One region of the Pectinatus frisingensis genome, then DNA from elsewhere that is predicted to be linked to it. Evidence: predicted binding sites of a transcription regulator. Region 1 holds the regulator's gene; each other region holds the start of a gene.
The links. The regulator HrcA, encoded in region 1, represses chaperone genes, less so after heat shock. The targets are predictions, from matches to a motif close to TGTTAGCACTCNNNNNNNNNGAGTGCTAACA.
Positions count from the first base shown of each region.

Region 2: a site for HrcA is predicted at 4,941-4,971, ahead of groES (co-chaperone GroES). Genes of this name have one in related genera too.
Region 3: a site for HrcA is predicted at 5,565-5,595, ahead of htpG (molecular chaperone HtpG). Genes of this name have one in related genera too.

Region 1 is NZ_CP045424.1:2,202,291-2,213,495, forward strand. Features, by position in the region: gene F8M42_RS10345 (hypothetical protein) at 1-262, shown strand, start outside; gene F8M42_RS10350 (type IV pilus inner membrane component PilO) at 267-809, shown strand; gene F8M42_RS10355 (IS3 family transposase) at 895-1,722, opposite strand; gene F8M42_RS10360 (transposase) at 1,706-2,044, opposite strand; gene F8M42_RS10365 (hypothetical protein) at 2,366-2,557, shown strand; partial or broken gene F8M42_RS13890 (IS3 family transposase) at 2,554-3,232, shown strand; gene gnd (decarboxylating NADP(+)-dependent phosphogluconate dehydrogenase) at 3,602-5,014, shown strand; gene F8M42_RS10385 (MurR/RpiR family transcriptional regulator) at 5,036-5,890, shown strand; gene F8M42_RS10390 (DUF3427 domain-containing protein) at 5,899-8,757, opposite strand; gene hrcA (heat-inducible transcriptional repressor HrcA) at 8,965-9,990, shown strand; gene grpE (nucleotide exchange factor GrpE) at 10,028-10,678, shown strand; gene dnaK (molecular chaperone DnaK) at 10,789-11,205, shown strand, end outside.
Region 2 is NZ_CP045424.1:1,710,237-1,721,441, reverse strand. Features, by position in the region: gene F8M42_RS08070 (glycyl radical protein) at 1-1,030, shown strand, start outside; gene F8M42_RS08065 (MFS transporter) at 1,177-2,340, opposite strand; gene F8M42_RS08060 (GNAT family N-acetyltransferase) at 2,327-2,785, opposite strand; gene groL (chaperonin GroEL) at 2,947-4,575, opposite strand; gene groES (co-chaperone GroES) at 4,618-4,899, opposite strand; gene F8M42_RS08045 (Cof-type HAD-IIB family hydrolase) at 5,386-6,228, shown strand; gene rapZ (RNase adapter RapZ) at 6,420-7,313, shown strand; gene F8M42_RS08035 (gluconeogenesis factor YvcK family protein) at 7,338-8,651, shown strand; gene whiA (DNA-binding protein WhiA) at 8,670-9,617, shown strand; gene F8M42_RS08025 (polysaccharide deacetylase family protein) at 9,617-10,405, shown strand; gene F8M42_RS08020 (copper amine oxidase) at 10,419-11,205, shown strand, end outside.
Region 3 is NZ_CP045424.1:1,689,874-1,701,078, reverse strand. Features, by position in the region: gene pyk (pyruvate kinase) at 1-1,366, shown strand, start outside; gene F8M42_RS07970 (ISL3 family transposase) at 1,618-2,844, shown strand; gene F8M42_RS13655 (hypothetical protein) at 2,919-3,149, shown strand; gene htpG (molecular chaperone HtpG) at 3,577-5,535, opposite strand; gene F8M42_RS07955 (hypothetical protein) at 5,786-6,358, shown strand; gene argC (N-acetyl-gamma-glutamyl-phosphate reductase) at 6,548-7,582, shown strand; gene argJ (bifunctional glutamate N-acetyltransferase/amino-acid acetyltransferase ArgJ) at 7,613-8,818, shown strand; gene argB (acetylglutamate kinase) at 8,832-9,722, shown strand; gene F8M42_RS07935 (acetylornithine transaminase) at 9,756-10,946, shown strand; gene argF (ornithine carbamoyltransferase) at 11,019-11,205, shown strand, end outside.

The DNA of each region.
Region 1 (11,205 bases):
GCCACAGCATATGTCCTGCTATTCATTATTGAGCAATTTGGGCTCCGTAACACCTAATTTTGTATGGCTTGACAGCATAACTACCGACGAAACCGGAGATATCTTATTAAACGGCAGCAGTTATGATTATCCCTCACTGCAAAACTACATTATTGCATTACAGAAACATTATTTCCCGACAATAGATCTGGTGTCTGTCAGCAACCATGATACAGATGATACTGTTTTAACATTCACTTTGAAAATTTTCTTCAACAGGTAACCATATGGTAAAACAAGACAAGTACAATATATTAATTACAATCATTGCCATGATAATCTGGAACATAGCTTTTTATTATCTACTATACTCCCCTGGCAAACTAGAATTACAACAGCTTCATAACAACATTTCCGTCAATCAAAAACAAATTACCGATTTAAAAACCTTTGCTGCCGATCATGACAAAACAGATGCCTATGCTGCTGAAATATTTGAAAATAATATATTTTGGGAAAACAAATTACCAAACAATAAAGACGAAGCAAAATTTATCGCCGATTTACAATCTATTGCCAATAAAAATTCTATCAGGATAATTCATATTGCACCGGCAGCTCCAGCAAATAAATTGTCATCTTACCATGAAATCCCCATACAGGCCAAAGTACAAGGCAATTACTTTCAACTATTAAATTTTTTACATGATATTAATGAATCGCCTCGTTATAACATCATTGAAAAAATGTCTTTGACAAAACAAAACAATGAACTCGAAGTTCAGCTGTTAATAAAAATATTTTCATTGTCGCTTTCCAATGATAAATAGCGTTATTCGCTAGTAAAATTCTATAATGGGCCCCTTGTCAAGACCACTTCGTAAATTTTTAAGCGTGTCATCAAACAAAGTAAGTCTACGCAGCAAAACTGCCGAAGTAGAAATCATTTGGGACCTTATAACCTAAGGCTTGGTGGGGGCGTATGTTGTTATAGTCATCTACATACGTGTTAATCAGCTGACGCAACTCTCTTGGTGAATGGTATTCGTTGGGATAGAGCTGTTCTGTCTTGAGACTACGAAACCATCGCTCAATCATGATGTTGTCAGCCCAGCGGCTTCTACCATCCATGCTTTGTCGGATATTAAGACTGTGAAGCAATGCCTTATAGTCATCGCTGGTAAACTGACTTCCTTGATCTGAATTGATAATGGCGGGAATTCCACACTTTTTTACGGTTTCCTTTACTGTATAAATGACAGAAGTCGCATCTAATGTGTCAGAGAGATAGTGTCCAACCAGCCGTCGGCTATACCAGTCAATGATTGCTGTCAGGTACATATGACCATGCGGCATTGGAATATAGGTGATATCGATAGACCAGACCTGATTAGGATATGATGCCGTATAATCGCGTAGCAGATATGGCACGATAGCCTCCTTGAAATTTCTTTTGGATAGATTGGACTTAGGATAAACGGCATAGATCCCCATTTTCAGCATTAACCGGCGCACAGTCTTACGACATACGGGAAAGCCGTCTTCCAGCAGCTTGATGATAATTTTACGAGATCCAAGATAAGGACATCTGGTATGCCAATGGTCGATACGCGCCATTAAAGACTCTTCGAATTCAACAGCTGTTGCATCCGGCAGGATGGCATTGTAATACAGGCCGGAGCGATTCAGCCTCAACAGCTCGCACTGACGACGTATGGAGAGCTCATTATCCCTTTGAATCATATTCTGGGATTTGTGGGATGGCTTCTCCAGCTTGGCAAAAGCAGTCCTGAAGAAAGTCGCGTTCCAGCGTCAACTGACCGATGGTCTTAAGCATCTGGTCGTTCTTTTTCTTCAGGTCATCCTCCTTTCTCTGAACGGCCTTACGTTCAGAATCTATACCAAAGGCGAGATGGGCATTTTTTAGAAAATCCTGCTTCCATTTTCGGACCATGCTCGGATTCAAGTCGTTCTCAGAACAGATAACATTGAATTCCTTATCGCCTTGAAGAATCGACAAAACCATCTTTGTTTTGAACTCAGCAGTGTACTTTTTTCTTGGCATGATAACAACCTCCTATTTTGTTACCTATACTATATCATGTGCTCTTAAAATTTTCAGTACTGGTCTGAATCCTTGGGTCCATTATAATATACGTGGATAGTCGTAAGAGATTCTCCTCCAAAAATAAAGGCTTCCAAAAAGAAATGGAATAACAAGCCAGTTCACCCTAGACATCCTCCACTTGAGCTTAAATTAGCAACAGTTCATCGTTGCTTCGAGCTTGGTGAGAATGTACAATGAGTATCAAAAGAAATCGGTTACAGTAGAGCCTGTATCTACGCTTGGCGCAAAAAGTACATTCTGAAAGGAACTGCAGCATTTATGAATATCGGTGATATTCCTCGAGGAAAATTGCCTGAAGGCGAAGTTGTCTCCTCCGAAGAAATTGAAAACTTGAAATCCCAGATGAAGGATATGCAACTAGAAATAGATATTCTGAAAGAAACTTTAACAGCCCTAAAAAAGACCCCAGCGTCGACACGACAATACTCAAAAAACATGAAAAGGCAGTGATTGTCGATGCCTTAAAAAATAAATATTCACTGCCAGTTCTTTTGATAAAGCTAAAACTATCAAGGAGTAATTATTACTACCAACATAAACGTTTATCATTTCCAGATAAATACGAATCATTACGTGCTACAATCCAAACATTATTTGCTGAGAATGCTGAGCACTATGGCTATTGCCATATTCATGCTAGGTTGACGAGAGCAGGTATTCGAATTTCTAAGAAGATAGTTCGTAAAATCATGTCCGAGTGCAATCTTATCGCAAAGAGTAAGAGAAAAAACAAAAAATATAGTTCACACAAAGGTGAAATTACTCCGGCAGTACAAAATATAATCGCGCGCGATTTTCATGCCGATGCACCAAACAAAAAATAGCTGACCGATATAACAGAATTTTCTATTCCTGCCGGAAAAGTATATCTTTCACCTATCGTGGATTGCTTTGACGGAATGCTCCCCACATGGAAGATCAGCACTGTACCAGATGCCAATCTCGTCAATAGTATGTTAGATGATGCCATCCGTACCTTACGAGCAGCCATTAGTGCATACAGGCCACGGGTGTCACTACCGATGGCCTGGCTGGATATCTTAAATAGAAAAAGCTGGACTCCAGCGATCAAAGGGCTACTCTCCTAACAACTCTGCCTATGAAGGCTTTTTCGGACGATTGAAAAATTAGCTGTTCCATAATCATAACTGGTCAGGTGTAAATTATGATTGTATAATATTATTTGTCAGATTTTTTGTAAATATGTTTTTATTTATTTTTTTCTTTAAATATAATCTACAATATGCAATAAAGCCTTTAAATTAAGGAAAATCTTAGAAATTATTTTTTTATTAAAACACAATAAACGCATTATGCAATACAAATGTCATTTATTTATTATTAAAATGATATTTGTATTGCATAATGCGTTTTCTTATGATAGAATGATTTACAAGAAATATTTAACTGAAAATTTTGTATTTCTTATAAATCATAAAATATATTATTTTATGATTTAATAAATTTAGCATTTATGAAGGGATCGATGAAAAAATGCCACAAATGGATATCGGTATCATCGGTATGGCAGTGATGGGTAGCAATCTTGCTCTAAATATGGCCGATCATGGCTTTAAAGTTGCTGCATATAACCGTACAGCCATATTGACAAAAGAAGTTATTGAAAAAAACCCCAACAAAAATATGACTGGATTTTACACTTTAGCTGACTTTATCAATTCTTTACAACATCCTCGCAAAATAATGCTTATGATAAAAGCCGGCAAACCCGTTGATATGGTAATAGACGAATTATTGCCATATCTTGATAGGGGAGACATCATAATTGACGGTGGTAATTCTTATTTTGAGGACACGATCCGCCGTCATGCCTTCCTTCAGGAAAAAGATATAAATTATTTTGGTGTGGGCATATCCGGTGGTGAAAAAGGCGCCAGGTTCGGCCCCTCCATAATGCCTGGCGGTAATAAAAACGCTTATTCACAAATCCAGCCTATTTTAGAAGCAATTTCCGCCCATGTCGGCAGTGAACCATGTTGCACTTATATTGGTGAAAACGGTGCCGGCCATTACGTAAAGATGGTTCATAACGGCATTGAATATGCGGATATGCAGCTTATAGCAGAAGCGTATTTAATATTACATTATATCGGTGGATTTGATAATAAAAAACTCTCACAAATTTTTCATGAATGGAATGAAGGTGAACTTCACAGTTATTTAATTGGTATCACTGCTGACATTTTTGCTGAAGATGATCCACAAGGCGGCCAAGTCATCGATAAAATCATCGATAGTGCCGGACAAAAAGGTACCGGTCGCTGGACAAGCATCCAGTCACTAAAGCAGGGTGTTGACATATCAATGATAACTGCCGCCTGTAATACTCGCGTAGTTTCAAACCTGATAGACGATCGGCAAAGAGCCGCCAATGAAATCAACATTCCCACCTGTGCAAAAAATCTCCCTGACAATTTTATTGAAGAAGTAAGAAAGAGTCTCTATGTTGCTAAAATAATTGCTTATGCCCAAGGTTTTTCACTATATCGTTCAGCCTGTAAAAATTACAATTGGCAACTCAATTTTGCTAAAATTGCTGCCATTTTCCGAGCCGGCTGCATTATACAAGCTGAATTTCTAAATAAAATTACCCTCGCCTACGAAAAAAATGAAAATTTATCCAACTTGATGTTTGATGAATTTTTCCTTGATAATATAAATACTAATCAATCCAGTTTACGCCGCATTATCTGCCTGGCTGTGAATAATGGTATTCCTATCCCGGCATTTTCCAATGCTCTGCAGTATATAGATGCTCACCGCAGTCCCAAAATAGGTGCCAATCTCATCCAAGCCCAGCGTGATTATTTTGGTGCCCATACTTTTGAAAGAATTGATAAACCGGGAACCTTCCATCATGAATGGCAAGAGCACTACAGTAAATAATATAAAATATGAGTGATGACGATGACAAAAGAAGCTATAAATCAACTGCCTATATTGCGCAGTTCCTACAATAATCTCACCAAATCAGAACAACATATAGCAGATTATCTGCTTGCCAACACTAAAGATTTTATTGATCAGACAGTATCCGAGATTGCCAATAATACACACAGTTCAGAAATAACTGTATCTCGGTTCTGCAAAAAGCTTGGATTCAATGGTCTGCAGGCATTAAAGATTTCTCTTGCGAGAGAAATCTTCTCTCCAGACGAAACTATTTATAGGGATATAAACATTGATGATACCTATGACATAATAGCCGGAAAAATTTTCCAAAACATATCGGACGGGTTGCAGGATACATTAAAACTCTTGAATTTTAATGACGTAAAACATGCCGTTACTTTACTAAGCAGTGCCAAACGTATTGTTGCTTACGGGTTCGGCAATTCTGCCACCATCTGCCGCGATATTGAAACAAGGTTTATTCGTTTTGGTATACCGGTCCAAGCCTATTCAGACTCACATCAGCAATTCACTTCAGCATCACTTTTATCAAAAGATGATGTGGTCATCGCCGTATCCCATACCGGGGCGTCAATTGAACTTTTGGAATCAGTGAGGATTGCCAAGCAAAGTACTGCCCAAGTTATTGCCATCACCAGTTACAATCATTCTCCTTTATCTAAATTGGCTGACATTACGCTGACTGGTATGGGCCGCGAAGTTCGTTATCGTTCGGAGGCAATGGCATCAAGACTTGTGCATATTGCCATTGTTGATATTTTATACACGGGGATAGCTATGAAAAACCATGCTTCCTATGTAGACAATATTAAAAAGATGCGCCGTGTAATTGCTAAAAAACGTCTTTAACATTCCTTTCAACTAAGTAAATAATCAAAAATATCCTCCCGTACCGGTGTCATCAGTTCATAGACAATTTTGAATCCGTTAAAACGCGGCGCCGGCACTGGTCTCCCTATAGCATGTATATCACCAAGGAAATAAAATTCCTTGGTGTTTTTGTCTTCATACGGTTTCCTAATAAATAAAAACAAGCGATTATTCTCATTATCAGCATTATAAATATGTCTGGCATCCGGAGAATCAACCCTTCTGTTTAATTTAGAATAAGCTGTTATCCGTTGATCCGACAAAAATTTATTGGCATATGCCACACGTTTAGCATCCGCTTTTATATAGTTGATAAATACCGGTATTGTGCGAGTATTTTTTTCATAAAAGTATCCGGCCATGGCATTAGGATTTATTTTATGCGGCCAATTTAACAGCCAACAGACTTCTTCATATGTATATTTTTGATAAAGACACAGGTCTGTTTCTGCATAAGTATCATAGTAATTATTTTGATAATTATTTCTTGCATAAGCCAGTACATCAATTAATTCGTTTTTAAAAGCCTTATTTTTTAAACATGCACGAAAAACATCAGAAATCACGTATTTACTGTCTGTTTGCTGAATAAATACACAATGTCGGTATTTCTCTCTTTCATTACTGATAGTAAAAACATTTGTCATATTATTTATTACAGATTCTTTGACTGTGTCTGGCAGTCCTATATGATATTGCTGTGCTAAAGCAGCTGTCAGCACAGTAAATATGTCTTCTTTTCCTTCAAGTAGTATCTGCAATAATTCTATTTCATATATTCTTTTGCCACGAGCGAAGCGCTTGCAGATGAATTGTAATATTTCTTCTTGCACGCCTGTTAAGGCAACGTTATAATTTGGTTCATATTTTTGCAAAAATGCATGATATGAACCAAATTTATCCCAATAACGCATAATATCTATTGTGCCAAAATAAGAAAAATCATTTATTTGCGGAATTTTTCCCAGTTTATTTTTTAAGTCTTCATAGGCTTTCTTCAACAATGACACATCATTTAAATGGGCCTTATCAATCGCCTCATAAATGCGTTTTCTGGCAATTGTATCGAAGTTTACTGTTGAAGGTCCATATAAAATATTTTTGCCGTCACTGATACAGCGCCGCATATTATCTTTATTGTAAGAATTGTCTCCAAACAGCGCTATCGGAATCATAAAGTTATTACTATAATTACCAATAAAATCAAGAACTACTAAGTAATCCTTTTCTTTTTCTTTACGCAGCCCCCGTCCCAGTTGCTGTACAAACACAATTGGTGATTTTGTCGGACGCAGCATAATTATCTGATTTACCGCAGGAATATCGACACCTTCATTAAAAATATCAACAGAAAATATATAATCCAGCCCTCCCTGTCGTTCAGGCTGCTCCAGTCGACTGATGGCATCATTTCTACTGCCTTGCGTATCAATTCCGGATAAAGCAATCGTACAGAACCCTCGTTCGTTAAATTTGTGTGAAAGTTCCGCTGCCTCATCCACCGTTCGGCAGAATACCAATCCCCTTAATCGTTCCCCACTGTATCCATAAAATCCGGCTTGTTCTATTATATGCTGCACACGCTGTTCACTGACCAAATTACTAAAATGCGTATTATCATCAACAATCATTCCGGCAACTTCAATATCCGCTATACCAAAATAATGAAAAGGACATAGCAGATTTTCCTGCATCGCTTCTTGTAAGCGTATTTCATAGGCGATATTATTATCAAACAGCTTATATATATCAAAATCGTCGGTTCTTTCTGGTGTTGCCGTCATGCCAAGCATAAATCGCGGCCTAAAGTAACTGATGACTTTTTGATAACTTTTAGCTCCGGCACGATGTGTTTCATCAATTATTATATACTCGAAATGTGTGGGGGAAAACTGCCTCATAATATCATCTTTAGCCAGCATATTTATAGTTGCAAAAACATAATCCGCACTTATATTTTTTTCACTGCCCGATAAAAAACCAGTATCAATTTTTCCTAATATTTCCCTATAACTTTTTTCAGCCTGCAGCAAAATCTGTTCCCGATGCGCTATAAATAATATATGTCGTGAATTACTTTCCTTTATTGCAAAAGCACTCAAAAAAGTTTTCCCCGTTCCTGTTGCAGAAATCAACAGTGCCTTTTTCTTCCCGTCATAATAGAGTTTTTTTATTTTTGTCAATACTCGCATCTGCATTGCATTGGGTCTTATAATAGAATCAATATCAGTCGATATTGATTGTCGCATTTTATATATTTTTTTTAATGAAAGAAATTTTTGCTGATATAGTTTTAACCATTCAGCAGAAATTTCCTGTCCTGCATCCCATAGTGCAGCAAACTCACTATTCAACTTTCTGGCAAGGTCTCCCTGACTGGTACAAGTAAACTTTATGTTCCATTCCTGATTAGCTTTAAATGCCTCCTGTGTGATATTAGAACTGCCAATCAGATAAGTTATCTTATCTGATGCTAAAAATGCATACCCTTTAATATGAAAATTATTTTTGGTATATACTCGTACAGTGACATTAGGTAATTTATTTATCTGTGCCAATGTCCGCGGATCATTGAATGCGAGATAATCAGTAGTCAATATCTGGCCTTTTACTCCATTTATCTGTAATCTCTTCAAACTATCCTTAAGCATTATCAAACCACTTTGTGTAATAAAAGCAACAGCGAAGCGAAAATAATCACAACCATCCAACAATTTTTCAATACATCCAATAACAGACATTCCTTTTTTTATATCATTATTAACAAGCTTTACTTTAAGTCCTTCTTGTGAGACAATAGTTGCATCGACAAGCGAGGCGGCTGCTGCTTTTATTATTTCTTCCATAATTTTCTCCTGAATTATTAATTGATATAGACTATTATATACCAATTAATAGTCTGATAACATTTTTACTAATTGATAATTTTATTGTAAATTTCTTGACATTTTGATTAAATGGTTGTATATTTTTAATTAGAAATTAGCACTCACCAATCGAGAGTGCTAATAAATTATCTGCTAGGCACTTTGTTCAATAGAGGAGGTGCTGTCATGATTGACAAAAGGAAACAACGTATATTGCAGGCTATTATTGATGATTATATTTCAACGGCCGAACCTATTGGTTCAAGGACTATTGCCAGGAAGTATAATCTTGGTATAAGCCCTGCTACGATACGGAATGAAATGGCAGATTTGGAGCTTTTAGGATATATTGAACATCTTCATACTTCATCAGGTCGTATCCCCTCGTCGAAGGGATACCGTTTTTACGTGGATGATTTACTCACACCAACTGAGTTATCCAATAAAGAAACAAATCTGATTGAGCAGTGGTATAATACAAAAGTGCAGCGTTTGGAAGGTGTATTTCGCGAAACAGCCAAAATAATTTCTTATCTGACCAACAATATATCAATGGTTATAACACCTCAGCTCGCCGAAGCCACTTTCAGTTATATAAAATTTGTTGCATTGGATGACAATCATGTAGTTGCTGCTATAATGAGTGACAGCGGTTATATTGAAAATAAGATAATTGATATGCCCGCCGGTACATCATTTACCGATTTCGAACAAATTGCCGCTGGTTTGAATAACTATCTGTCCGGTAAAAAAATAGGTGAAATCAGCATGAATGAAATTCATAAGATGCGCTCGCAAATGATTGGCACTGCTGTTTTCAATAAAGTGATAAATATTATTGATCATGCTATGGCCGGTAAAAAGCGTAATCAGATTTACACCGAAGGAACACCACAGCTGCTGGATCAACCGGAATTTCATGATATAAATAAAGTCAAGAGCATACTGCTTATGCTGGAAGAAGAACCTATCCTACGTGACATTCTTAATACTCAAGATTCCAAGGCCAACCTTGTGATAACTATCGGTCAGGAAAATAAATACAGCAGCATCCAGGATTGCAGTGTAATAAGAGCTACTTATCATCTGGCCGGCGAACAGCTTGGAACTATTGCCGTACTCGGACCGACTCGTATGGAATACAGTAAAGTAATTGCTTTACTAAAATTCATGAATGATAATCTAGCTCATATTTTAAAAAGATTTTTATAGATATTTCATAGATACTATTAAAGAGATGAGGTTAAATATGCCATACATTAAAGACGACATGAAAAAAAAGGACAGCGAAAAGTTAGATGACATGAAAAAAGAAATCTATGAAGCTGTATCGGCAGAAGCTCAAAAATTGTCGGATGAAAACAAACATACTGAAGAAGATCAGCAAAAACCCGCAGTTGAAAAGTCAGCGGATGATGAAGCTGATAAAAAATCTGCCGACATCGATTCTTTGATGACCCAGCTTACCGCAGGTGAAAAGTCTTTGGCGGAAGCCGATGATCGTTTCAAACGACTGCAGGCTGATTTTACTAATTTCCGACGCCGCAGTACTCAGGAAAAATCTGAAATTGCCGATGTTGTCTTACAAGGTTTAATTAAGGACATGCTGCCTATTCTTGACAATTTTGAACGGGCATTGGCAGTTGAGGGTGATGATATTGATGCTTTAAAAAAGGGCATTAAAATGGTCTTTACCCAATTCAATGAAGTTCTCGTCAAAAATGGCCTTGAAACCATAAAAACCACAGGTGAAAAATTTGATCCCAATTTTCATCAGGCTGTGATGCGTGTGCAAGATGCTGAAAAAGAAGACAATACGATTGAACAGGAACTGCAAAAGGGATATATAGTACACGGCCGGGTGATACGCCCATCAATGGTAAAAGTTGTTTCCAATTAACATTATCCATTTCCCCATCAAGGGTAGAAAATCATTTTGGTGGTTTGACTTGTTTGGGGAATCATTCAATAAGCAATATTTAATACATAATATATAGGAGGAATTTTATAATGTCAAAAATAATTGGTATCGATTTAGGTACAACCAACTCAGTAGTTTCAGTTATGGAAGGTGGCGAACCTACAGTTATAACCAACCCGGAAGGCAGCCGCATTACACCGTCAGTAGTAGGTTTTACTAAAGATGGTGAACGTTTAGTCGGTCAACTGGCAAAACGCCAGGCTGTATCCAATCCTGACCGGACCATAGCTTCCATAAAACGCCATATGGGAGAAAATTACAAAGTAACTATCGACGGCAAGGACTATACACCACCAGAAATATCCGCCATGATTCTGCAAAAACTCAAGGCAGATGCTGAAGCTTATCTTGGCGAAACAGTGACCCAAGCGGTCATTACTGTTCCTGCTTACTTCAATGACAGCCAACGTCAGGCCACTAAGGATGCAGGCAAAATAGCCGGCCTT
Region 2 (11,205 bases), 490 kb from region 1:
ATTGCTCATCGGTTTGAATGATGGTGTCGATCTTGAATCGGGGACAAAACTTATGGAAGGTACAGGACATTTTTGCAGGATGCATTCTTATGATGATGTAAAAAACGCTTGGAATAAAACGATTCGTTACTTTACCCGGCAAAGTATTATTATTGAAACCTGCTGTGATATGGTGTTGGAGAAAGATGTACCTGATGTGCTTTGCTCAGCTTTGGTTGAAGATTGTATTGGGCGTGGTAAAACATTAAAAGAAGGTGGTGCAGTTTATGATTTTATAAGTGGTCTGCAGGTGGGAATTGCTAATATGGCAGATTCTTTGGCAGCAATTAAAAAATGTGTGTTTGAAGATAAGAAATTGACACCACAGCAATTGTGGGATGCGTTAGTAAGTGACTTTTCCGGAGAGGAAGGTGAACGTATCCGCCGTATTTTGATTGACGCACCTAAATATGGTAACGATGATGATTATGTTGATAAGCTTATTTGTGAAGCCTATGATGTATATATTGACGAAATAAAAAAATATCATAATACTCGCTATGGTCGGGGACCGATTGGTGGTACTTATTACGCAGGTACATCTTCAATTTCGGCAAATGTAGGTCAGGGGATGGGAACATTGGCAACTCCCGATGGCAGAAAAGCACATACACCATTGGCTGAAGGATGTTCTCCGAGTCACGCTATGGATGTGAATGGGCCAACAGCTGTATTTAAAACGGTGGCAAAATTACCGACACACGAAATAACCGGCGGAGTATTGCTCAATCAGAAGGTAACACCGCAAATATTAGAAAAAGAAACTGACCGTACAAAATTAGTTTATCTTATAAGGACTTTTTTTAATCGCCTGAATGGATATCATGTGCAGTATAATGTCGTATCACGAGCTACTTTGCTTGACGCCCAGCTGCACCCGGAAAAACACCGCGATCTTATTGTCAGGGTAGCAGGTTATTCGGCATTCTTTAATGTATTATCAAGGCAGACACAAGATGATATAATTGCCAGAACCGAACAAGTATTATAGTTGAAGATGGGGTTGTCACATGAACCGTATTGATTTCATAAGATGCAATCACCACCGCTATGCGTCTCCCACTATTTTGTGGGTGGCAAAGAAAGTGGAATATTGTAATTTATGAATAAAAATGGTTACGTGAGACAGCCCCATGATTATGTCTTCAATAGTTTTAGATTAAAAAATACTGCACCACAAGCGATTGCTGCACCCCATAAACCAACGTACTGTATGCTGCTGTATATTACAACCAGGCTGCCACAAGCAGAACCGAGTGCGATACCGATGTTAAAAGATATGGGAACCAGTGAGGCAGAAAAATTGATTGCTTCTGGTTTTTCCCGCACGGCAGTATTTAGAAAATGCAGTTGTGTGGGTGAATTTTGCAGGTACATTACAGTGCCAATAATAAATATATTAATTAAGCATAGGGTAGGAATTTTTATTGTAAGAAACAATGTACTTAAGAATAAAGCCTGTATAAGAAAAAATAAAGGCATACGTCTCATTCCGCCAGTAAGGGCAATATGCCCGGATAAAAAATTACTGATAATAGTGCTGACACCGAAGCCTATTAAAATAAGGCTGATATATCGTTCAGGAATAAATAGATATTTTTGTAATATAGGAGTCAAATAGGTGTAAAATACATATGTAGAAGCTGCACCGCATATAACAATCATAATACCCAGCTGAATGTGTGGCTTTTTTAAAAGTCCTAACTGCCTTAATATATTAGATTTTTGTCCAGATCCGGTGTTAGGAAGATAAAAAATAAGCATCAGTAATATGATCAGGCTAATAAATGACAACAGAAGAAAGGCTGTCCGCCATCCTAAAAGATGAGTTATAAATGTACCGGTCGGTACCCCAAATACAGCTGCCATACTGAATCCGGAAAATATCCAGCTGATAATTTTGGGCTGTATAGCAGGGCCGGCTATTTCGGCAGAAAAAGTCATAGAAATAGCCAAAATGACTCCTGATACAACGGCAATCAGCATGCGAGCCAATATTAAAAATAAATAAGAATCAGCCAGAGCAAATAGTACATTACCGATTATAAAAATTATTGTTAAAATTATTATTAAATAATAACGATTTAATGAGCTGGTGGCAGGTGTAATAATAAATGTTCCAATAGCATAAACAAGGGCAAAAATTGAAACAAGGTTACCAATCATTGCTATAGAAGAATTTATGCTGAGAGCAATGTCAGGTAAAATACCGATGATAATAAATTCACTGGTTCCTAAAACCACACTTAAAAGAATAAGAGTAATAACTGGAAGAAGAGAAAAAGAATCAAAATTTTTCAAGAGAATCTTCCTTATCTAAATTGAATTTATTTAATAACTTTTCCATATGAATATGAGGACAATGTTCATCCATATAAATAGGACCGTTGGCAATATAACCATATTTTTCATAGAATTTTTGTGCCTGAAGCTGTGCGGACAGCACGGCTTTTTTGCCGCCATCTTTAATTATATTCTGCTCGGCAGTTTGCAGAATATAAGCACCGATATGATCTTTGCGATATTTTTTGAGTACGGCTAAGCGACCGATAATATATACGCCGTTAATATTACTGATAAAATAACGGCATACACCGACTGGCTGTGCCGCTTTGTAAAATATAAGATGTATGGCGTGTTTATCGATAGCGTCAATTTCGTTTTTAAACCCCTGTTCGCTGATAAATACTGCTTCGCGAATTTTTTTTGCATCGTTTGTCAGGTGAGTGCTTCGTTCATAATTCAAGTATTGTTCCTCCTCATTAATGAATATGTATAGTATAGATTATTTGCCATGTATTTACAAAGGATCGTTAAAAAACCTTATGATATAAAAAACCTCTGCAAAAGTTAATTAACTTTTGCAGAGGCAAAACAACCAGCTATAAATCTATAGTCAGTAATTTATTACATCATTCCCGGCATTCCACCGCCAGGCATTCCGGCTGGTGCAGCAGGAGGATTCTTTTCCGGCTTGTCAGCGACTAAAGTTTCTGTTGTCAAAACCATAGCAGCAATGCTGGCTGCATTCTGTAGAGCAGAACGAGTAACTTTAGCCGGATCAACGATACCAGCATCTACCATGTTAAGATATTCACCGGTAAGAGCATTGAACCCTTTGCCAGTACCGGCTTTTTTTACTTTTTCTACAACTACAGAACCTTCGAGTCCTGCATTGTTAGCTATTTGGCGTACTGGTTCTTCAATAGCGCGTTTAACTATTTCCACACCGGTCTTTTCATCACCGGAAGATGTGATTTTGTCAAGAGCCGGTAAGATGTCAATAAAGGTTGTACCGCCCCCGGCAACGATACCTTCTTCAACGGCAGCACGGGTAGCATTTAAAGCATCTTCAATGCGGAGTTTTTTATCTTTTAATTCTACTTCGGTAGCAGCACCAATTTCAATTACAGCTACGCCGCCAGATAATTTGGCGAGACGTTCCTGTAGTTTTTCTTTATCAAAATCAGATGTTGTGGCAGCGACTTGCTTTTTGATTTGTTCACAGCGTGATTTGATAGCATCTTTGTCACCGGCACCATCAACGATAGTAGTTTCTTCTTTAGTAGAGCGTACCTGACGAGCACGTCCAAGATCTTCAAGTTCGACACTGTCAAGTTTTCTGCCTAGTTCTTCAGTTATCACATTACCACCGGTTAAGATAGCAATATCTTCAAGCATTGCCTTACGGCGATCACCAAAGCCGGGAGCCTTGACAGCTAAAGCTTTGAAAGTACCACGCAGTTTATTTACGACAATTGTTGCCAAAGCTTCACCGTCGAGATCTTCACCGATGATGACGAGTTCCTTGCCTTGTTTTACGACTTTTTCCAAAATCGGCAGAATATCACCAATTGCAGAGATTTTACGGTCGGTAATAAGGATATAAGGATCGTTCATAACCGCTTCCATTTTATCGGTATCAGTTACCATATAAGGAGATATGTAACCACGATCAAACTGCATTCCTTCAACAACAGAAAGGTTTGTTGCCATACCTTTGGATTCTTCAACGGTGATAACACCATCTTTACCAACTTTTTCCATTGCATCAGCAATGAGATTGCCCATTTCGCTGTCGCTGGAGGATATTGTCGCAACTTGAGCAATAGCAGCTTTGCCTTCAACTTTATGTGATTTTGCTTTTATTTCGGCAACTAAAGTGTTTACTGCTTCTTCGATTCCCTTTTTTATGATCATAGGGTTAGCACCGGCAGCAACATTGCGCATACCTTCACGGATCATGGCTTGAGCGAGTAATGTTGCAGTTGTTGTACCGTCACCGGCAACATCATTAGTTTTTGTGGCAACTTCTTTAACAAGTTGTGCACCCATATTTTCAAACGGATCTTCTAATTCAATTTCACGAGCTATGGAAACACCATCATTTGTAATTGTCGGTGCACCAAATTTTTTATCTAAAACAACATTTTTACCTTTTGGGCCAAGCGTTACTTTTACAGCATCTGCTAATGAATCAACGCCTTTACCGAGGGCACGGCGAGCTTCTTCACCAAATAAAATCTGTTTAGCCATTATTAATGAAACCTCCTAAATTATTGTTGAAACTAATTTTTATTAAGCTATTGCTAAGATGTCGCTTTCACGGACGATCAAATAGTCAGCACCATCAACTTTGATATCAGTTCCAGCATATTTTGAGAAAATGATTTTATCTCCTACTTTTACCTCTGGAGCAACTTTTTGTCCATTGTCGAGAACTTTACCGCCGCCGACAGCTACAACTTCGCCTTCTTGTGGTTTTTCCTTGGCTGTATCCGGCAATACGATACCGCTGGCAGTTTTCATATCTCCTTCAGAAACTTTGATTACAATTCTGTCGCCTAATGGCTTAATCATTGTATGTTCCTCCTTATAAAAATAAATTACTATTATTTTCTTGTTAGCACTCACTTAAGATGAGTGCTAACCACATCTCTTATAATAAATAAAATCAGTGAAAAAATCAAGTGTTTTCGTAAAAAAGTAAAAAAATATTTATTTATATATTATTATAAAAATCCAACGTCGGAGTTGAAGGTACACAGTCTGCATTCGGAATAATAATTTTATCTTGATAGTAATTTATATGTATATGTAGTTGATAGGTTTGATTTTTAAAAAGGGGTTTGTTATAATTTCTAAAGCATTACATTGAAATATTGCGGGGCTGTCGCATGAACAGCATTGACCTCATAAAGATGCAATCCATTACCGCTACGCGGTCCCCTATCCTTTTAAGGGCGGACAAAGAGAGTAAATATTTGCATATTTATGAATGAAAATGGTTACGTGTGACAACTTCATTTTTTTTGGGATTTTATATAATGATAGTGGGGGACTTATATGGAAATAAAATTATTTGCGACAGATTTAGATGGAACTTTATTGACGAATGATGACAATATTTCTGAAGGAAATATTAAAGCGATAAAAGATGCTGTTGATGCAGGAGTCATGGTGACTTTTGCTACAGGACGCATGTATAGTTCTGCGGTTAAATATGCCGCACAGGCGGGGCTGGATGTACCACTTATAACCTACAATGGAGCATTGATAAAGTCAACAGCTGGTAAAATATATTTTGAAAGTTGTATTGAACCGGCAGTTGTCAGTGCTTTTGTCAGATACTGTGCACAAAAACATTGGTATGTGCAGGTAAACAGTGATGATAAATTATATTTTCCTGAATATTTACAGCGTTCGATAAGCTATGAAAAGAGTGTTGGCATAGAGGGAAAAACTATCGGGTGGGAGGCATTGGAACGTAAAAATAGGAATGTTACTAAACTGTTATTTGTTTTGGAAAATTTTGCTAATCCCGATGCACCGGAAAAAGCCATAAATGAAGATGAAATAATCAGTGAAATGATGGAAAAATTTGCAGAGAAAGTAACCTTGGTCAAGTCTAAAAAAGGGTTGATTGAAGTTATTAATCCTGGCGTGAGTAAGGCAAGTGCATTGGATGTGCTGGCAAAACAGATGGGAATTACTATTGATGAAGTTATGGCTATTGGTGATGCTGACAATGACTTACCGATGCTAAGGGCAGCCGGTAAGAGTGTGGCAATGGGAAATGCTGCCAGACATATACAAGATGTATGCGATTATGTAGTTAACGATAATGAAAATGATGGTGTTGCTGAAGCAATATACAGGTATGTATTGAAAAAAAGCATATATTCATAAAAGATGTTTTTAATGCAGCAGTGAGATATGAAAAATGAATACTTACATTTGATTGAAATTGGTTTATAATTGGGATATATACGAAAATGCTTTAAAAGAAGTGTTGTGTTGTAACAGGGGCAGCAAGTTAGTATTATTCAGTCAATCAGCAGTAGCACCAGCATTCAAAAGTGAAATGGATGTGAAAAAAGATGAAGGAAAAAGATGAATTCAGACTTGTTATCGTTACAGGGATGTCGGGCAGCGGAAAAACACAGGCTTGCCGCAATCTGGAAGATTTAGGTTATTTTTGTGTTGATAATCTTCCACCAGTATTTATTCCTAAGTTTGCTGAGCTTTGTATTCATTCTGCCGGGCATGTGAATAAGGTCGTATTGGTAGTTGATACGAGAAGCAGAGAGTTTTTTGATACGTTTGTTCATGTGCTAAAGCAAATGAATGAGGAAAATAAGCCATTTGAGCTGTTGTTCATGGAAGCTTCCGATGAAGTGATCATACGCCGTTATAAGGAAACAAGACGTCGCCATCCAATGGCACCAAATTCACGAATAAGTGAAGGTATAAATATGGAACGGGAGCGCTTAGCCGGTGTCCGTAACAAGGCAACTTATATAATTGATACTTCGACTTTATTAAAAAGTGAATTGAAACAAAAAATTTTTAGATTATTCGGTGATGACTGTGGCGATCAGATGAATATAAATGTTCTTTCATTTGGTTTTAAATTTGGCATGCCGCTTGATGCAGATATGGTATTGGATGTAAGATTTTTACCTAATCCATTTTATATTGAAAAATTACGTCATAAAAGCGGAGCGGTTCCGGAAGTTGCCGATTATATTGCTAAATGGCCAGTTACACAGCAATTCCTTGAAAAGTTAGATGAGCTCATAAATTTTTTGGTACCACAATATATAAAAGAAGGAAAAAGTCAATTGGTAATAGCTATTGGCTGTACCGGTGGCATGCACAGATCCGTATTTATAGCACGGCATCTATTCAATTTGTTGAAAAATAGGGGATATTTAGCTAATCTGGAGCACCGCGATTTAATGAAAAATGATGTTGATGAACATCTACAATAGGTCTAATATGGGGGAAACGCATTCATGCACCTTTTGAAATGGCTTTATCCTGGTATGCGATTTAAGCGCTGGCTGCTTTTATTCGCTGCCGGTGTGCTTTTGATAATAATCGGATTAACTATAGTATTTAACTATAAATATATTGACGGTATAGAAGAATTTATTTTCCGTATAGTTTATACTACTACAGGAACATATAATTATACAGTGACTAATGCGGTGGGAATATTAATAGCCTGTATTGGTTTTATTGTCATGCTTTTGGCTATGCGAATGACAATAAGGTCGATTATTACAGTATTGCTGCCGGATAGCTCGGAAAAACTGGTAGATTTGATATATGAAAAGAGAAAATTAGACAGAGGACCAGCGATAACAGTTATCGGCGGCGGTACCGGATTATCAGTATTGCTGCGTGGATTAAAAGAGGTTACGAGTAATATTACGGCAGTAGTTACGGTTGCTGATGATGGAGGTTCATCAGGAAGATTACGCAATGAATTCGGGATAATACCGCCAGGAGATTTACGTAATTGTCTTGTTGCATTGGCAGACACTGAACCATTAATGGAAAAATTATTCCAGTATCGTTTTGAAGGTGAAAGTGAGCTTGCGGGGCATAGTTTTGGCAATTTATTTATAGCAGCAATGACTAAAGTCACCGGTGACGTGGAAAAGGCTTTAATGGAATCCAGTAAGGTTCTGGCAGTTAAGGGGCGTGTTTTCCCAGCCAGTACGGCAAAGATAAGACTGAATGCAACAATGGAAGATGGAAGTATTATTGAAGGTGAATCACAAATTCCACTTGCCCACAAAAAAATTAAACGTGTGCACATTTTCCCACGTGAAGTAGAACCTGTACCGTCAGCAATAAATGCAATAAAAAACGCTGAAGTTATAGTATTGGGACCGGGCAGTTTATATACCAGTATCATGCCTAATTTTCTTGTCAAAAAAGTTGCTGAAACTGTAAGGAAAAGCAAAGCTATAAAAATATATATCTGTAATGTGATGACACAACCGGGAGAGACGGATGATTATACAGTATCTATGCATGTAAAGGCAATACTTGAACATGCGGGGATTGGCAGCGTTGATTATGTACTGGCTAATGATAAGCAGATTTCTCCGGCATTACAAGATTATTATGCTCAAAAAGGTCAATATCCGGTGGTCGTGGATGAGGAGGCAATTCATGAACTTGGTGTCGGTTTTGTAAAGGCTGATATAATAAATGAAACTAATGTAATTCACCATGATTCGGAAAAATTGGCCAATAATATAATGCAGATGGCTTATGGATTGAAAACTGACGGTAAATGGAATAAAAGAAAATAGTGATTAGGGGGTAGAATGATGCCTTCTTTTTCTATGGAAGTAAAAAATGAACTGGCGCATTTTAATGAAAGCAATATTTGCTGCCTTTATGCTGAGCTTTCAGCATTGCTGCGTATGGGTGGTACTTTTGTATTAAATATGAGACATCACCTTGGAATAAATTTTTCCACAGAAAATGCTGCGGTGGCCAGACGCGTGCTGGCTTTTACAAAGGGATTGTGCATTGGTGAAATCAATACGGAACTGATAGTCAGGCGGTCACGTCGGCTGCAAAAAAATAATTACTATACGATTCGTGTGCTGCCATCGAAGAAAACTAATAATTTATTTGAAAAATTGGGATTTATTGACGGCAACGGTGGCTTTAATATGGGAAAAGATGGTGCTCTTTTAAGTAAATATTGCTGTAAAGAAGCATATCTGCGCGGAGCTTTTTTAGGTGGTGGTTCAGTAAATCGCCCTGATGGCGGGTATCATTTGGAAATATCGACAAGTAATTATGAATTTTTTTGTCAACTTGATGTATTATTAGGCCAGTTTGGTTTCTCGGCGGGAAAAACTATGCGCAAGGAAAATTATGTGCTTTATTTAAAAGAAAGTGAGGCTATTATAAGCTTTTTACGAATGATTGGTGCCAGCCAGATTTTGGAAGAGTTTGAAAGTGTGCGTAATCTTAAGGAAGTACGCAATCAGGTCAACCGCCTGGTAAATTGCGAGACAGCTAATTTGCAAAAAACGGTAGATGCATCTTTGCGTCAGGTGAAGAATATAACTGAACTGTTAAAAAGAGATAGTATAGATAAGCTGCCTGATACATTAAGAAAGGCGGCGAGAGCAAGGATAGAAAATCCTGATGCATCGCTTAGTGAGCTGGCACAGATATTAGGAATAGGAAAATCCGGAGTCAATCACCGGCTGCGTAAATTGGAGGCAATGGCTCGTAGTTTGAAGGAATGTGAAAAATAGTGAAATATTATAAAATCCTTTTGGCAGTGTGTTTAATAATCTCACTGCCAATTGCCGGTGCCCTTTTATATCTTCAACAAAAAGGTAATGATGGTGTATTGATACTGGAGTATCATAAGGTCAACAATGATGATAATGATGAATATACGACGCCTGTAAACGATTTTGAGGAACAATTGGATTATTTAACAAGGCAGGGGTATAAGACTATTTCAATAATGGATTTTGTCAGGGCAAAAAAGTATGGAGAGAAATTGCCGGCTAAATCAGTAATTTTGACTTTTGATGATGGTTATGAGGATAATTATACTGATGTTATGCCTTTTTTAAAAGATCATGCTATGAAGGGGACGGTTTTTATAATTGCCAATGATGTAGGACAGCCTGGGTACTTGTCATGGCAGCAGATAAAAGACATGCAGTCGACCGGTATGGAAATTGGTAGTCACACGGCTAATCATCTGCCGTTGACGACACTTTCGGCAAGTGAAATTGACAGTGAAATAAAATTATCAAAATTGTTAATGGAGTGGAAGGGATTAAAAACAATTTATTTTTTTTCCTATCCTAATGGTGCTTATAATATTACCGCTGAGCAAGATTTGAAACAATATGGTTATTTAGCGGCAGTTACCGGAGACCCGGGCATAAATAAGTTTTCAACCGATCCGTTTCTTTTACAACGTACATATATACCAAGATTACGTTTTGGCATGACAGAATTTAAGTTAAGAATTTTAAAGAGCAAACTTTATAGTGTGCTCAATATAAAACAAAATAAACTATAGGACATTGCGAAAAATGAAATTTATCAAATCTATGGCATGGACATCAATTATTGTTTTTGCAACAATAATTTTTATTTTCTCTCCTTCAGCACAGGCACGACATAATGAAACTGCTGAAAGTACGGTAAATAAAACGGCAGATGAAGTAAGAAGTGAATCGATGTATACACCGCAGAATGCATCAAAACCGGTGCTGCAAAATAATTTTAGGGTACAAATGGATAAATTGACGAAATGGCCGGTAAAACGTATCGATGAGTCTGGGACACTGCTGTTTTCCGACAGCCCGGAGACGGTTTATCAAGATGGTATTTTATATAGAGACACTGTTACAGGCAAGGGAAGGCTATATTATTATCATGTTAATGGTACCGATAAAAGGAAAAAAGTAGTAGTGATGTTGTCAAACAAGGGAAATGATTTAGCTCATTTTAACATTACCCGATCGGCTCAGTCAGGACCAAGTACAGATTATCTGTATGTGGGCAAAACGTCACAAATACGCTATTTCAGTTATCAGGTGCCGCGGCAGATAATTATCGGTAAAAATAAACCGGAGCTGCTGGAAGATAATATGAATACCATTCTGGTAAGAAAAGACGAGCTGGTTTGTGGTATTTATGATTTTAGTACAGATCAGTCGGTGGAAATTACAGTAATGATGATGCCGCTGGATGATGATCCTTATCAATTTTTAAAGCGTGCTGCAGTGTTGCCGAAAGATGAAAGCCGGTTGCGCGGAACTTTCAAAAATATGGATAGAATTTTGCAGGGTGAACAGTATTACAATCCTGAAAAAG
Region 3 (11,205 bases), 510 kb from region 1:
GGATCCAACGATTTTAGATGATATGATCAAAAGCGGTATGAATGTGGCTCGGTTCAATTTTTCACATGGTGATTATGCGGAACATGAACAGCGGATCAATATGGTCAAAGATGCAGCTAAAAGGTTGGATAAGACTATTTCATTGGTACTTGATACCAAGGGTCCGGAAATGCGTTTAGGTGATTTTGCCGATGGCAAGGTTTTCTTAAAAAAAGGTAATAAGTTTACTATAACTAATGATGATAAACCTGGGGATGAAACCCATATATCTGTCAATCACAAAACCCTTTATACAGAAGTAAAACCAGGCAATACTCTCTTGCTTTCTGATGGTCTGGTAGGATTACGTGTCGAAGAAATTTCCGGTAAGAATATTATTACAACTATTCTTAATGACGGACCAATGAGTACGCGGAAACGTGTTGCTGCACCGGGGGTTTCTCTTGGACTGCCGGCTATATCGGAACAAGATAGAAATGATATCATTTTTGGTATAAAACATGATATGGATTTTGTTGCGGCATCATTTATTCAGCGCGCTGACGATGTGGAAGAAATACGTGCATTGATCAAAGAATATAATGGACACATGGAAATAATTCCAAAGATTGAATGTACTGAAGGCGTCAAAAATATTGATGCAATTATCGCTGCAGCAGATGGGATAATGGTTGCCCGTGGTGATCTTGGTGTTGAAATACCGGCTGAAGATGTGCCTTTGATTCAAAAATCAATTATTAAAAAATGTAATAAGGTCGGCAAACCCGTTATTGTTGCCACCCAGATGCTGGAAACCATGACAACGAATCCTCGTCCTACCCGCGCTGAAGCTTCAGATGTTGCCAACGCAATTTTTGATGGCACAGATGCTATTATGCTGAGCGGTGAATCAGCTAATGGTGATTATCCGGTTGAAGCTGTAAAAGTAATGAATTCTATTGCTAAACGTGTTGAATCAGCACTTGAATATAAGCAAATCTTTTTGAATAAGGGCTTTGAACGTCAGGGTATCACTACTGATGTTATAGCACATGCTACTGTTCAGATGGCATATGAACTTGACGCGTCAGCAATCATAACTCCTACTGAAAGCGGTTATACAGCAAAGGTTATATCAAAATATCGGCCTGAATCAACGATTGTGGCATATACACCTAATGGAAAAGTTGCCCGTCATCTAAATCTTCGCTGGGGTGTTGTTCCTATAGTAGGTAAAGAATGGAATAATGTTGATGAAATGATTTCTTCAGTTACTGCTGCAGCATTGAAGAAGGGTTTTGTTAAATCCGGTGATAAGGCAATTGTTACTTCTGGTATGAAATTTGCTGAAGGTGATACTAGTACGATTCGTATCCATACCATTTGATAAATGTATTATTGAAATAATGTTGGGATTTTCCAGTATTATATAATAAAACCTCTGCCGATTATGGTGTGCATACCGTCAGGAAGGCAATCAAAAAAATATAAGAATTTTTGGTTGTACACTAAATGTTGGGGTAAGCAAAAATTCAAGCTTACTTCAGCATTATTTTTTTGCAAAAAAATAAGAGCATAAAATAAATAAATCCGTTACAATTAAAGCACCACACAATAAAAGAAAGGATGGATTATTTTATGCTCAAGGAAAATTATACTATACAATTATTAGGTTTAGAAGGGCTTGAAGTAATAAATGTTGTAAATAAAACCTTCACGCTGCGCCTTCCCGTAAAACCGCATGTGTGTCCTGAATGCGGAGCTGTGACTACAAAAATTCACGACTATCGCCTGCAAAAGATTAAACATATACCCATTCCAGGTTCACCATATACAATATTCATAAAGAAACGCCGCTATGTATGTCCTAACTGCGGTAAGAAAATTCCAGAGAAGAATAACCTGCTGCCCAAATACAGATCCGTTACCACCAATTTACAAAAACAAATCCTTTATAACTGCACTAACTTACTGAATATGAAACAGATATCTAATATCTGCAATGTTTCTCCAAGTACGGTAGCAAGAACTATAGAGAATATTAAATACCGGCACATATATAAATTTCCTGCCATAATCTCCATAGATGAATTCAAGGGCAATGCCGGAGGTTATAAATTCCAGTGTATCATTACCGATCCACAAAAGAAGAAGATACTGGATATACTGCCTAACAGGAACAGTGAAGATATCTATAACTATCTTACAAACACAGATATTAAAGAAAGGTTCAAAGTAAAATATGTAATAATGGATATGAGCAGCCAGTTCCGCAGCATTATGACCAGATGCTTCCCTGAGGCCAAGGTAATAACCGATAAATTTCATACAGTGCGTCTTGCCAACTGGGTTATAGAATATGTGCGCAAGCAGGAACAAAAGAAATTCACCGATATACGCAGGCGTTATTTCAAGAAAAGCCGATTTATTTTACTAAAGCGGAAACGTTATTTGGGAAAAGAAGAAAAAGAACAGCTTGCTAATATGCTAAAAATAGCGCCCCGCTTAAAGAAAGCTTATGTATTAAAAGAGTTGTTTTATAAAGTTATGGACAGTAAAACGGAGGAACAGTTCAATAAGCGTCTGAGCAAATGGTTCATGCTTGTAGAAAGCTACAATATAGATAAATTCCTTACTATGGCTCAAAGTGTACGCAAATGGATTCATCCTATAAGGAGAGCCGTACTTACAGGATATACTAACGGTTATACAGAAGGCTGCAATAACAGGACTAAAGTTTTAAAGAGAATATGTTTTGGTGTAAGGAACTTTAATAGATTTCGTAACAGATTATTATTTATTGCTAATTACGAAAAAAAAAGCAGGATAATCTACCCCTGCTTTCCCTTCGTAATTATTGTCTGAATCTTTTATTACCCCAACTATTGACGTTGAACCGAATTTTTTGCAGTTCATCTGTAAGGATGGGCTGTTTTTTTATGCAGCTTTGTACTGCTCATGGTACTCGTAGGGTGTCATCACATGTAAGTGGCGCTGCAAAGCTCAAAGTTGTAGTAGTGGATATAGCCGAGGACTGCATGTATCAGTTATTGGCGACTGGTAAATTGGTGACGGTAATACATTTCATATTTCAAGATTCCCCGGAATCTTTCTATCAGGCTGTTGTCGGTGCAATGAACTATTCGGGACATGCTTGTGTCATTTTATAGTCTATTGTTCTCTTGTGAAATTCGCGGCTTGTATATTGGAATCCATAGGCACTGTGAAATAGTGGATGTACCGTGATTGGCTTTCATAGCCTCATCAAAAGTATCAAAAACCGACCGGTTATTGTCGTGGTTGCTTAATATATACGACACAACCCGGCAATCGTATAAATCAAGGATGGCACTTAGGCAGAACTTGTAAATCACTGAATCTATATAATATTTGAATTCTGTTGCAGCGGTCATTCGTTTTTTGTTTGACTCAGCCGCATAGAATTTTCAGTTCATTCTACGGGTTTTTATCTTTGATACTAGATCAATTTTACTTTTATGCAGCATAAAAAATACCCCCAGACAAGACAATGTATTTTTTCATTGTCCTATCTAGAGGTAACATATTATTATGGAAGAGATTTTATTATATAAATTTTTATTTAGCCATTAAAGCAGCAATTTTATTTGCGATGGAAGAAGGATTTTCTGGCAGAATTCCTTCTATTAAAAGGGCCTGTGTAAATAATAGATCACAATAGTCTTTAAATTCCTGAGAAGTTTTTCCCTGGTTATGGACTGTCTGCAACCGTTTGAATAATTGGTGATGCGGGTTTATTTCTAAGATGCGTTTTGCCTTGAACATCGGATTGTTGGCATCAGCAAATACCTGTTCCATAGCGAAACTGGGACCTTGTTCATCGGCAACCAGACAGACTGCACTGCTTTTTAAACGATTACTGATTTTTACATCGGCAACTTTATCACCAAGACTTTCTTTGATGTCTTTAATCAGATCTTCATTTTTCTTAGTGATATCCTCAGTTTCTTTTTTAGTTTGCTGCGATTCAACATCGTCAAGGTCAAGATCACCGCGACTGATAGAATGGAATTGTTTATTGTCGTATTCATGCAGTGCTTCAATGGCAAATTCATCAACGTTGTCCAATAAATATAATACTTCGACATTTTTATCCCTAAGTAATTCCATTTGTGGTAAATCATCGATAGCCTTGCGGTCTTTACCTGAAGCATAATAGATTTTTTTCTGGTTTTCCGGCATGCGTTCAACATATTCTTTTAAGGAACTGAGTCCTTTATCAGCATCGGAAGTTGCAAATAATAATAGGTCTTTCAATTTATTTATCGTATCAGTACCATTATACATGTTATTATATATGCCAATTTTTAGCGATTTGCCATATTGAGCCCAAAACTTTTCATATTTCTCGCGTTTGTTTTTAAGCATTTTATCAAGGGTTTTTAATATGCTGTTTTCTAAATTACGGCCTATTATTTTCAATTCACGGCTTTGCTGTAGAAGTTCACGTGAGATATTAAGTGAAAAATCGGGTGAATCAACTAACCCTTTAACAAAACGCAAATATTCCGGCAGCAGGTCTTTGCAATTATCCATTATAAATACATGGCGTGAATATAACTGCAAACCAGGCTGATAATCAGTATGGTATAAATTGAATGGAGCTTTGGCAGGAAAGAATAACAATGAAGTATACTCAATAGTACCTTCGGCTTTGTTATGTAAAATTTCCATCGGTTCTTCCCAGTCATGAAAGAGATTTTTATAAAATTCATTATATTCTTCGGGTTTTATTTCTGATTTGTTCCTTGTCCAGAGCGGCTGCATGGAATTGAGCGTACGAATTTCGTCCCGTTTAGTTTTAGGAGCATCTTTTATTTCTTTGCCATCTTTGTCCTTAGGTGTTTCTTCAATGACAAAATTCATTTTTATCGGATAACGTACATAATCAGAATATTTTTTTACCAGACTTTCTAATTTATAGGTATCAACAAAATTTTCTTCTGCTTTATCACCATAAAAATCAGGAAGCAGTGATAAAGTTATAGTGGTACCGCGTTTGTCTTTATTACATTCTTCAATAGTATAAGAACCATCACCAGCTGATTCCCATTTGTAAGCTTGCTTTTGTCCGGCTTTACGGGTGATCACAGTTATTTTTTCTGCTACCATAAAGGCAGAGTAAAACCCTACTCCAAATTGTCCGATAAGTTCTTTCCCGGAAACACTGGAGTTGTTTTCCTTGGCTTTCATCATTTTTTGCAAAAAGGCTTTTGTTCCGGATTTGGCAATTGTACCGATATTATCGATCAGCTCATCGCGAGTCATGCCAATACCGTTATCAGAGATCGATAATGTATGTGTCGTTTCATCTGGTACGAGAAAGATTTCGTAGTTATTGTCACCCTCCAATAAATCTTTATTGGTCAAGGCTTCAAAGTGTATCTTATCGATAGCATCAGAAGCGTTGGATATTAACTCACGCAGGAAAATTTCTCGATTGGTATAAATGGAATGGATCATTAAATCAAGTAATTGTTTGGTTTCTGCTTGAAATTCATATGTTTCTTTAGACATAATTCAAACTCCCTTGTCATGGATTGCCTTGTTAGCACTCTTAACGAGTGAGTGCTAATACTATGATTACTATACAACGCTTTGAAAAAAAAATCAATACTTTGCCGAATTATTCACAGAGTATTTGAATGCAATAGATGGATTGCATAATATATGGATAAAGATATATAAGTAATTGACGCTGACTGCTTTAATGAGTATACTTAAATATATCAGAACGTTATTTTAAGGGGAGATTATTTTGAAGTATATGATAAAATTGTTATCAGCTACAATGATGATGCTTTTTTTCACTACATCAGCGGCATTTGCAATGCCCTCAACAAAGACAGTTATTATGGATGACTCATTTAACCTTTCTACAATACATTCTATTGCTGTGGCTATGCCTGATTACATTCAGACAAAAAACAGTCCTAAAATCGAGGACGTAATGGCAACACTCGCTCAATCAGGATTTGATGCTAAACAATTAAAAAATGTTACGGTGATACCTTATACGGTTATAGCTAATGCTATAGAAAAAGACAGCGGCGTTGATTTGCAGACATTGGATAAAAATGCTGCTAAAAAAGTTTTTAAACAGGATATTGGTAAATATGCTGACGCTTATTTGGTAGCCACAATAGCTAATGACAGCCGTGTTGTAATATTTTATGATTTATATTCAGCAAAAAATGGCGCTTATTTATACTCTTTTGAAGTTATTGGCGGTGGTCAGGGCGATAATAATATCAATGCTTATAAATCTTTTAATGGATTGTTTTATAATGGTTTCGCTGAATCGGTGAAGTTACAGTATAAAGATAAAAAAGCTAAGTAAATATCGGCATATTAAAAGATTGTTCAATATAATATTGGGTCAATTAACAAAAGGATATTGCATAGATGATAATTTATGCAATATCCTTTTTCTATAATAAAATTAAGTTTTTTTGATATTGTACTTGCAAAAATATGCATAAAAGATGTATAATTATTAAACAGTTACATAAGAGGAGATGATTATGGAATGAAAGTCAGTGTAATAGGTGCTACAGGTTATGCAGGTATTGAATTGCTACGGATATTATATAATCATCCTGAAGCTGAAGTCATGTACTTGACTTCAGAAAGTAATACCGGACGAAAAATATCTGATGTCTATGAACATTTATATAAAATATACGATCAACAGTTGATTAGTATGGATAAAATAGATGAGATAGCTGATGCCAGTGACTTTCTTTTTATTTGTCTGCCACACGGACATGCAATGCAGGTGGGCAGACAGTTGGAAAACAAGGCTGCCAGAATCATTGATTTGGGTGCAGACTATCGTTTTAATAATACAGAAGTATATGAAAAATGGTATAAGGTGAAGCATACTCATAAGACAACAAATCGTGTGTATGGGTTGTCTGAATTACACCGTGAAATGATAAAATCAGCTAAAATAATCGGTAATCCCGGCTGCTATACTACAGCAAGTATTTTGGCACTGGCACCACTGGTCAAATATGGTCTCGTAGAGATTTCCAGTATCATTGTTGACGCCAAATCAGGTGTGTCGGGGGCAGGGCGTACGGCTAGTCCTGCTAATCATTTTCCGGAACTTTATGATAGTTTTAAGGCTTATAGTGTAGCAACACATCGCCATACACCCGAGATTGAGCAAGAATTATCATGGCTGGGGCAAAAAAAAGTTACACTTAATTTTACTCCGCATTTAGTACCTATGGACAGAGGAATTTTAAGTACATGTTATGCTAATATATTACCATCAGTAACTAAAACGATGATAAATGATGCTTTTCATAGTTTTTATGATAAAGAATTTTTTATTCGCTTACGAGGTATAAACTCTTATCCGACAACAAAGAATGTGCGCGGTTCTAATTTTTGTGATATAGGATGGCATGTTGATCAACGGACTGGCAGAATAGTGGTTTTGTCGGCAATTGATAATTTAGTTAAGGGCGCAGCCGGGCAGGCGGTGCAGAATTTTAATATTGCTTGTGGATTTAATGAAAAAACAGGGTTGATGATGGCACCGGTTTATCCATAAATGAAAAAAACAATTATAGGAGGATTTTTAATGGTTAAAGAAAATAAAGCTGGTGTGACATATGCGAAGGGGTTTAAGGCAGCCGGTGTCAAGGCAGGTATTAAAAAAAGTGGTAATCCTGATTTAGCGATGATTGTCAGTGAATATGATGCTGTTGTAGCAGGGACATTTACTCAAAATAAAGTTGCGGCTGCTCCGGTTTATGTGTCTAAGAATGTTGTCAGCACCGGAACGGCAAAAGCAATTGTGGCTAATTCCGGGTGTGCCAATGCCTGTACCGGACAGCAAGGATTGGATGATGCCAATAAAACGGCAGTTTTAGCTGCGGCAAAGCTGAATATTGCAGCAGATGATGTGGTGGTCGCTTCGACAGGTGTCATCGGTGTGACATTACCAATGGAAAAAATTGCAGCGGGAATTCCTGCTGCTGTTGCGGCATTAAATAATGATGGCAGTGAAAGTGCTGCTAATGCGATTATTACTACGGATACATATATAAAATCATTGACCACGGAAGTAATGATTAATGGTAAGAAAGTTCATATAGGCGCTATAGCTAAGGGAGCCGGCATGATTCAGCCGAATATGGCGACAATGCTTTGCTTTATTACTACGGATGCAGATATTGATCAGGTTCGGCTGCAACTGGCTCTTTCTGGAACAGTGGAAAAATCCTTCAATATGATATCAGTAGATGGTGATATGAGTACCAATGATATGGTTATAGTCATGGCAAACGGACAGGCGGGCAATAGCAAAATAACTAAGGATAATGAAGATTATCATATTTTTTATTCGGCATTAGCGGAACTTTGCTGTGAAATGGCTAAAAAAATTGCCGCTGACGGTGAAGGAGCAACTAAATTCATAACGGTTAATGTCCACAACGCCAAAACATTTTCAGATGCAAAAAAAGTAGGAATGTCTATTGCTAATTCACCTTTAGTAAAGACAGCTTTTTTTGGACAGGATCCCAATTGGGGAAGAGTAATTTGCGCTGTAGGCTATTCAGGAGTGGCAATGCAGCCGGAACAGACTATTGTTAAATTCGGTGATATTATTGTTTATAAAAATGGTATGGGAGCTCAATTCGATAAAAATGCATTACAAAAAATAATGGCCAAACATGATATAGTTATCGATGTTGATTTAAATTTGGGGCATGATAAAGCGACCGTTTGGACTTGTGATTTATCGTATGAATATGTGAAAATAAATGGTGAATATCACACCTGAGGAGTTATGTCCCATGGAGTTTTCTGCTGAAGCAAAGGCTTCGATATTAGTGGATGCATTACCTTATATACAAAAATTTTATGGCAAGACAATTGTGATAAAATACGGTGGCAATGCAATGATAAATGATGATTTGAAAAATAAAGTGATGCATGATATCGTATTGATGAAGTATGTCGGAATACGGCCAATCATTGTGCATGGCGGGGGTCCCGATATCACTGATTTTTTACAAAGAATTGGTAAAACATCACAATTTATCAATGGTTTACGGGTAACTGATAAGGAAACGATACAAATTGCGGAAATGGTTCTTGTTGGCAAAATAAATTCGGAAATAGTCAGCCGCTTGAATGGTCTGAGTGTTCGGGCTGTGGGATTGAATGGGAAAGATGCGAAACTTATTATAGCTCATAAGAAATTGGCTGCAGTTCACGATGATAATGGAAAGATAAGAAAAATCGACATTGGATTTGTGGGAGAAGTTGAAAAAATAAATACAGATATATTGAATGATTTACTTGATCAAAATTATGTACCAGTGATAGCACCAATCGGTGTTGGGATAGATGGTGCCGGGTATAATATAAATGCAGACTACGTAGCAGCAGAAGTCGCCGGCGCTATGCATGCTGAAAAGTTGTTGTTATTGACTGATATAGAGGGAATATACAAAGATTATAATGATAAAAGCACGTTTATATCCACTTTGACACAAGAACAGGCCCGACGAATGATAGCTGACGGCAGCATAAACGGTGGAATGATTCCAAAAGTGGAAGCGTGCTTATGTTCATTAATTAAAGGCACCGCTAAAACCAGTATTATTGATGGTCGTCAGGCACATTCACTTATTTTGGAATTATTTACCTCACAAGGTATTGGCACGCAGGTAATACGATGAGATTGTATAGAGAGAAATAGGGGAGGTCATAAAATGACAGATGAAGAAATATATGCCGAAGATGAGGCACATTATCTTCCGGTTTTTGCCCGTTATAAAATAGTGCTCGATCATGGTGATGGACCATATGTTTATGATACCCAAGGGAAAAAATACCTTGATTATTTGGGTGGTATCGCCGTAAATGTATTGGGACATAATTATCCGGCTTTGGTGAAAGCGATAAGTGAGCAGGCCGGTAAAATGATCCATTGTTCAAATCTTTATTATACAGAAGTACAAGCTAAAGCAGCTGAAAAGCTTAGCAAATTGAGTAAAATGGATAAGGTGTTTTTTGCTAATTCCGGTGCTGAAGCAAATGAGGGAGCAATAAAACTTGCCCGAAAATATGCTCATTTGGCTGATAAAGATAAGTCACAAATAATAACAGCTGTACATAGCTTTCATGGACGTACAATAGCTACACTTACTGCTACCGGGCAGCCTAAGTACCACGAAGGATTTGGACCGCTGCCGAATGGTTTTTCCTATGTTGATTATAATGATATTGATCAATTAGAAAAAATGATGAGTGATAAAACGTGCGCTGTTATGCTGGAAGCAATTCAGGGAGAAGGAGGTATTCATGTCCCTGATGAAAAATATCTACAACAGGTACGAAAATTGTGTGATAAGTATAATGCATTGCTTATTTTTGATGAAATTCAATGTGGTATGGGACGGACAGGTACATTTTTTGCCTATGAACAGTTTGGCGTTAAAGCTGATATCGTAACATTGGCCAAGGGCTTGGCCGGAGGTGTACCTATTGGTGCCTTTATGACCAGTAATAAAGTCGCTGCTGCTTTTAAACTCGGAGATCATGGCAGTACTTTTGGCGGTAATCCCTTGGCCTGTGCAGCAGCTAATGTAGTGCTTGATACTATAAAAGATGATAATCTGATGGGAAATGCCAAAAATGTTGGTAACTATTTGATGGGTGAACTAAATAAGCTCAGGGAAAAGTATCCGGCACTTATTAAAGAAGTTCGTGGCCGCGGATTAATGGTAGGAATGGAAATAAATAAACCGGGTCGTGAAATCGTTGATGCCTGTTTGAATTATGGTATGATAATAAATTGCACCGCTGGTAATGTGCTGCGTTTTGTACCACCATTAATAATAAATAAGCATCATGTGGACGAACTCATGCCAGTGCTTGATAGAGTGCTTGCTGCCCAGTAAACAATATACCAGGCAGCAATAGAGTGTTGATTTTTGTGTTAGGACAAAAATAATATTAGAGGAGGTTCTTAAATGCTTTCATGTAAAGATCTATTATCAATACATGACCTTACGGTTGATGATGTAGATGAAATATTGGATTTGGCACAGGAATTAAAGGCAATGCAGAAGGCCGGTATCGAACACCATATACTGGAGGGAAAAACATTAGGGATGATTTTTGAAAAATCATCCACGAGAACACGAGTTTCTTTTGAAA